One region of the Rhizobium sp. BR 314 genome, then DNA from elsewhere that is predicted to be linked to it. Evidence: predicted binding sites of a transcription regulator. Region 1 holds the regulator's gene; each other region holds the start of a gene.
What was found. Region 1 encodes PhoB, which activates phosphate uptake and scavenging genes when phosphate is short. Its sites were predicted from a motif close to TGTCATNNANCTGTCAT; they were not measured.
Positions count from the first base shown of each region.

Region 1 (2,263 bases):
AAGGGTTGAGCGCCAGCCAGATCGCGGCGCAACTGGGTGGCGTGAGCCGTAATGCCGTCATCGGCAAGGTGCATCGCCTGAACCTTCCCGGCCGAGCGAAGGCGGGTGGCACGGCGACGGCTGCTCGCACGCCGAAGCGCACTGCCTCGGCGCCAAGGGCTCCGGCTTACACCTCGCGCGTCGCGACCCGTACGGTTGCCCGCCAGCAGGGTGCAACCATGCTGAAGGAAGAGATCGAGGTCGATGCGGTCAACGAGATCACCTACCGTCCCGCGGCCAATGTCGTCGTTCCGATTTCGCGCCGCCTCGGCCTGACGGAACTGACGGAACGCACCTGCAAGTGGCCCGTCGGTGATCCGTTGAAGGACGATTTCCACTTCTGCGGCAATGACAGCCCGGATTCCTCGCCGTACTGCACCTATCATCAGCGCATGGCCTACCAGCCGGTGCATGATCGCCGTCGCAACAACGGCTAAGCAGCGAATTCAAGAATTCAGACAACGAAACGGGCCCCTCGAGGCCCGTTTTCTGTTTCCGCCGCAATGTTGATGCCTGAGCGGTTGACCGCTCAGGCCTCCATGGAATAGCCCGCGCCGCGAACGGTGCGGATGACATCCTGCATATTGGAGAAGTTTAGCGCCTTGCGCAGGCGGCCGACATGAACGTCGACGGTGCGTTCGTCGACATAGATATCGTGCCCCCAGACGCCGTCCAGCAGCTGCGAGCGGGAGAAGACGCGGCCCGGCGAGGACATCAGGAATTCCAGCAGACGGAATTCCGTCGGACCCAGCCGCACTTCGCGGCTCTTGCGATGAACGCGATGGGTTTCGCGGTCCAGCTCGATATCGCCGCAACGCAGCACCGTAGAGAGAACCTCCGGACGGGCACGCCGTAGCATCGCCTTGACGCGCGCCATCAGCTCCGGCGTCGAGAACGGCTTGACGACGTAATCGTCCGCGCCGGTGGAAAGGCCGCGCACGCGCTCGCTTTCCTCGCCGCGGGCCGTCAACATGATAATCGGCAGGCGCTCCGTCTCCGGCCGCATACGCAGCCGGCGGCAAAGCTCGATGCCGGACACGCCGGGGAGCATCCAGTCGAGGATCAGAAGATCGGGGATGCGCTCCTGGAGACGCAACTCGGCTTCATCGCCTCTGAGGATCGTGTCGACCTCGAAGCCTTCGGCCTCAAGATTATAGCGCAGCAGAACGCTCAGCGCTTCCTCGTCTTCTACAACAGCAACTCTCGGAACCATGCGCCTTTGGTCTCCTTTCTTCTCTTCCAGATTATTCCGTCACCGCGCCAACGGTGTTTGCAGTGTCGTCCTTCGGACGTTCGCCTTCCGGCTGTGCGCCTGTCGCCATGTAATAGATCGTCTCGGCGATATTGGTGGCATGGTCGCCGATGCGCTCGATGTTCTTGGCGCAGAAGAGAAGATGCGTGCAGGTGGTGATGTTGCGCGGATCTTCCATCATGTAGGTCAGCATCTCGCGAAAGAGCGAGGTGTACATCGCGTCGATTTCCTCGTCGCGTTCGCGGATCGAAACAGCCTTGTCTGGCGACCGCGTGGCGTAGACGTCAAGGACTTCCTTGAGCTGGCCGAGCGCCAGTTCGGAAAGATGTTCGATGCCGCGGGCAAGCTTCCGCGGAACTCCGGTGCCCTGCACGGCGATGACGCGCTTTGCCGTGTTCTTGCCAAGGTCGCCGACACGCTCCAGATCGGAGGCGATGCGGATGGAACCCATGATCTCGCGCAGGTCAGCCGCCATCGGCTGACGACGTGCGATGGTGACGATCGCCTTGTCGCCGACTTCGCGTTCGGCATGGTCGAGAACGACGTCGTCGGAGATGACCTTCTGTGCGAGAGCGGCATCGCTATGAACCAATGCGCGAACGCTGTCGCTGACCATCTGTTCGGCCAGACCGCCCATTTCGGCAATACGGCGCGTCAGGAACTTCAGGTCTTCGTCATAGGCAGAGAGAATGTGAGTGGAGACCATTTTTCTTTCCTTAAGGTGAACTGTGTGAAGGGAGCCGCGCACCTGACATCATCAACCAAAACGGCCCATGATGTAATCCTGCGTGCGGAAATCGTCGGGATTGGTGAACATCTTATCGGTGTCGTTCTCCTCGACCAGATGGCCGAGATGGAACATTGCGGTGCGCTGTGAAACGCGGGCAGCCTGCTGCATGGAATGCGTCACGATAACGATCGTAAAATTCTCCCGCAGCTCGTGAATGAGATCCTCGACTTTTGCCGTCGCAA
Region 1 is NZ_JARWLA010000019.1:43,608-45,870, forward strand. It holds gene QD461_RS21885 (GcrA family cell cycle regulator) at 1-476, shown strand, start outside; gene phoB (phosphate regulon transcriptional regulator PhoB) at 569-1,252, opposite strand; gene phoU (phosphate signaling complex protein PhoU) at 1,284-1,997, opposite strand; gene pstB (phosphate ABC transporter ATP-binding protein PstB) at 2,049-2,263, opposite strand, start outside.

Region 2 (2,263 bases), on a different contig from region 1:
GATCCCACACGTTGAACAGGAAATGTCCCCGGGGCATCAGGACGCGCCTTGCTTCACGATAGGCAGCCGTACGATCGGGAAAGAACATCGCGCCGAATTGGCAAAGGACGAGATCGAATGCCGCATCTTCAAAGGGCAGCATCATGGCATCCGCTTGCCGCCATGTGACGCGGCTGTCGGACGGTTGCCGCAGCGCCGCATGGTCGAGCATCGGCTGATTGAGGTCGGTCGCAACATAGGTTGCATCAGCAGGGAGTTTGGGCGCCAAGGTGCGTGTCACGACCCCGGTTCCGGCGGCAATCTCCAAGACCGCTTTCGGCGCCAGGGAGCCGGCGCGCCGCGCAATGTCTGTCGCATAAGGCTCGAAAATCAGCGGCACCATATAGCGGTCATAGTTTTCCGGTATCGAGCCGGCGAATAGCCTGTCCGCCTCCAACATCAACATCGTCCCCCCGCGCTTGAGAGGCTAATATGTTTAGCACATCAGAGCGGAAGCGTCATTCACAACGGCTCGGAAGCAAGCGCGCAGAGCGAATTCCGTTCAGCCCGCATCGGCGCGCGCCAGCACATCCAGAAGCTGGCTGGTATTGTCGATGGAGAACTGCACACGCTCACCCGGCCATATGGATTCGGAATAGGAGATCGGTGTGCCCTTGAGGTCCACATCCACCTTCCTGAGCGCGACCACCGGCTGCGATGCCGACTGACATAGCTGCTTTGCCTCCTCATTTGTCGGCAAGCGAACGATGATGTCCGTGCGCAGGCGGATATAATCGGGGATGCCATACTCGGCGAGGATAAGCGTCACGCTTCGCCCGCTGCGTCGCGCCTCATCGAAACCTGGGAAACGGCGCACCGGAAAGTAGGCATGCGAAAAATTTATCGGCTCTTCATCGGCAAAGCCGCGTCTGACGATATGATAGACCGGCTCGCCTTGGGGAAGCCGCAAGGCTTCGGCAATCAGTTCGGTGGCAGGCACTACCTCTTCGTGAATGGCCTGCCCAAGCGGCTCCCTGCCCTGATCGAGCAGATTCTGGGAAAACCGCGTGCGCTCCGACAGGCGGTAGTCGAGGCGGCTGTCTCTTACGAAGGTTCCCCGCCCCTGCTCGACCAACACGAGCCCTCGGCTCTCCAGCCGGGAAATCGCGCGCCGTATGGTGTGGCGCCCAACGCCGAAGCGTTCCATCAGATCCGCCTCGGTGGGAAGCTGCGCCTTGGGTGACAGACGGCCGGTCAGAATATCCTCGGCGATATCGCTCTCGACCTGTTGCCATTGCCCATGCAGCAGTTTTTTTTCCATGCCCACCCATCCGAATTCTATGATGTCATTCGAATGTCATATATCGGCTCCAGCGTTGGTTTTCAATCTCTCTCCGGCGATCATCATCCTGAAGAGAGCCATCAAAGCCAATTTTCCTCCCGTATTTTATGGTCAGGCTTTGAGATCTTCACATGAGTGTCACCCGCGCCCATTAGATAGATATTCGGATGTTTTATTATTCATTCGAATATTGAGGGTATAATGGTAGCGCTTAATCGTCGGCAATTCATCGCGGGTACGACCGCAGTCATCGGCACATCGATCGCAATGACCGGCAAAGCCCGTTCTGCCGATGCGGCGATTGAAATTTCGAGCACCTGGGGTCCCGACAAGCCGTTCCAGAAAGTCGTCGATGCGTTCAACGCAAAGAACCTAGGCGTAACCGTTACCAACCGGTTCGATGGCGACTATGAAGCCGTCACGGTCAAGGCTGTCGCCAGCGTCGCTGCCGGTCGACCGCCAGCCATGATGATCACCGGCTGGAAGTTCGGCTATTTTGCCAAGCGCACGCTCGGCGCGCGTGATCTGCGTGAGATCAATGCTGCGAAGGCTGAGGTCATTCTCGCCAATTTTCGTTCCTCCGTATTACCGCTGGTCACGATCGATGGCGCAGTCATCGGCCTTCCCTGGGCCATGTCGACGCCAATTACTTATATCAACAGCGAGATGTGGAAGGCTGCCGGCCTCGACCCCAACCTTCCGGAAACACCGGACACCAAGTGGCTGTACGAGAGCGCACGCAAGCTCGATGCGGCCCTGAAAGGCAAGCATCCGACCTATCGTTCGCCGATCTCGCTGTCCAACAACGAATGGACGAGCCAATCCTTCATCCAGAATGCCGGCGGCTTCATCATCGATCCCGATGGCAAGCTCGCCCTGAACAGCCCGGAAGCAATTGCCGGCATGGGCGAATACTGCGCGCCGGCCCATGAGGGCCTCTGG
Region 2 is NZ_JARWLA010000038.1:63,877-66,139, forward strand. It holds gene QD461_RS30710 (class I SAM-dependent methyltransferase) at 1-439, opposite strand, end outside; gene phnF (phosphonate metabolism transcriptional regulator PhnF) at 542-1,300, opposite strand; gene QD461_RS30720 (extracellular solute-binding protein) at 1,523-2,263, shown strand, end outside.
Region 2: the regulator PhoB is predicted to act here: its motif matches at 1,324-1,340, upstream of phnF (phosphonate metabolism transcriptional regulator PhnF).

Region 3 (2,263 bases), on a different contig from region 1:
AGGGCGCGATTGTCGTTCCAGATGCGAAGGAAGGAATCCGGCAGGCCCACGGGAGCGATGATGCTGACGCCGTTGATGCCCGGGCCGGAAAGCGCCAGGTCCTTGCCGCCTTCGAGGCTTTCGATTTCAAGAACGATCGTCGTCGAGCGATCCGGATATTCTTGGGTGCCGATGGCGAACTGATTGAAGGAGGACAACGCCATGCCGGCCTCGATAAAGGCGAAGGCCGCTTCCAATCGCTCCTGGATGATCGGCGCTCCGGTGTGGAAACTCAGCCATTCCGGCAGGCTCGATCGTCCAAGGCTGGTCGAAAGCCAGACCGGCGTGTCGTGGTCGCAAAGGGTAAGCCCGATCGCGCCGGCGGCGATGCCGAGAGGCTGCGGCGGTGCGACCTCGGTCGTGATGGCTTGCAGAGTTCCCGGGCGGGCCATCGCATCCATCATCATCTTGAAGACATTCTGCCCATCGAAGACCGGATCGGCGAAGCCGCCCGTCAATGCATCATTGCCGAAAGTGGAAGTCGTGAGGCTCATCAGTCTTCTCCGCGAACCATGGTGAAGAAATCGACGCGGGTCGCAGCCGTCTCTTCGGCGCGTTTGCGGTCATATTCGGCGATGCGCTCGGTGACCGGCAGCAGGATCGTCTTTTCGACGAACTCCTTAGTGGCCGACTGCTGCCAAAGGGCATCGAAGATGGCCGAGAGACGAGCCTTGTCGCGATCCGTGCCCAGCGCATGAGCGTGACCGATGGTGCCGGATGCCAGCCGGATGGTGGCGCGGGTCACCGTGACCTCGCCGAGATTGAAGGGCGAACCGCCGCCGCCGATACGGCCGCGTACCATGACCAGCCCCGTTTCCGGGCCGCGCACCGGCTGCACCACCGGCTTGCTCGGCAATGCCTCCCACGCCGCTTCTAGCTCGTCGCGCTCGGCCTGCGCCAGAAGATCGGCAACGCGCTTGCGTTCCCGGCGCTCCTGCGCGGCCGCTTCTTGCCTCTGTGCTGAATTCATCGCATCTTCCTCTAAATATCTATTGATATAGACAACCATACAATGTAGATTTATATCTATTGGTGAGTCGTGACAAGCGTGTGACAGGGCGAGTGGGCGAGATGGTAGGGCAGAAGATACAGAGGCAGACGGGCGTGGCGCTCTGGCGGCAGATCGCCGACCGGATTCGCACGTCGATCAATCACGGCGATTTTGACGAAACGGGCATGGTGCCGCCGGAAACCACGCTGGCCCTGCAGTTCGGCGTCAATAGGCACACGATCCGCAGCGCGCTCAGCGCGCTGGCGCAGGAGGGGATTGTCCGGGCGGTGCAGGGGCGGGGCACGCTGATTGAGCGCAAGGAGCGGCTGAGCTTCCCGATTTCCAAGCGGACACGCTTCTCGCAAGGGATCGGCGATCAGGTGCGCGAAACCCGCAGCGTCCTGCTTGCTTCCAGTGACGAGCCGGCAAATGTGGAACTTGCCGGGCAGCTCAAGGTCGATGTCGGTACAAAACTTGTGCGCTTGGAAACGCTCGGCCAGGCGGATCATCGCCCGGTATCGCGCGCCACCAGCTGGTTCCCGGCCGATCGCTTCGGCGATATCGCCGAGATCTACCGGACGACCGGATCGATCACGAAGGCTTTTCGGGAATTGGGCGTGCCGGACTATGTGCGCGTCGTCACCGAGATCACGGCGGCTCATGCCGACGAAAGCGACCTGAGCGATCTGCAACTATCTCCAGGTGCTATCGTTCTGGTCGCCCAGGCGCTCAACGCGGATCTCGACGATGTCCCGGTGCAATATTCGATTTCCCGCTTCGCCGCAGACAGGGTGCGCTTCACTGTCGAAAACTGAGGCTGCGAAGCAATCTCTGGAAGATCGTCCCTTTCCCCGTCAAGCGGGGAGAGGGCTAGTCTGAGGGGCCTTCAGGCCCGAAAGCTTGCGCTCAATGCGCGCCGGACATGTCGCCGAGGACTTCCTTCGAGGCGACGGTGGAATCGGCCTTGAGCTTGTAGACCATCGGCACGCCCGTCGCGAGGTTCAGCTCCAGGATCTGTGCCTTGCTCAGGCGGTCGAGAACCATCACGAGCGAGCGCAGCGAGTTGCCGTGAGCGGCGACCAGCACGTTCTGGCCGGCAAGCACGCGCGGCAGGATTTCCGTCAGGTAGTAGGGCCAGACGCGCGCGCCGGTGTCGCGCAGGCTCTCGCCGCCGGGCGGCGGAACGTCGTAGGAGCGGCGCCAGATGTGAACCTGCTCTTCGCCCCACTTGGC
Region 3 is NZ_JARWLA010000018.1:79,622-81,884, reverse strand. It holds gene phnH (phosphonate C-P lyase system protein PhnH) at 1-533, opposite strand, end outside; gene phnG (phosphonate C-P lyase system protein PhnG) at 533-1,009, opposite strand; gene phnF (phosphonate metabolism transcriptional regulator PhnF) at 1,111-1,845, shown strand; gene QD461_RS21405 (2,3-bisphosphoglycerate-dependent phosphoglycerate mutase) at 1,937-2,263, opposite strand, start outside.
Region 3: the regulator PhoB is predicted to act here: its motif matches at 1,079-1,095, upstream of phnF (phosphonate metabolism transcriptional regulator PhnF).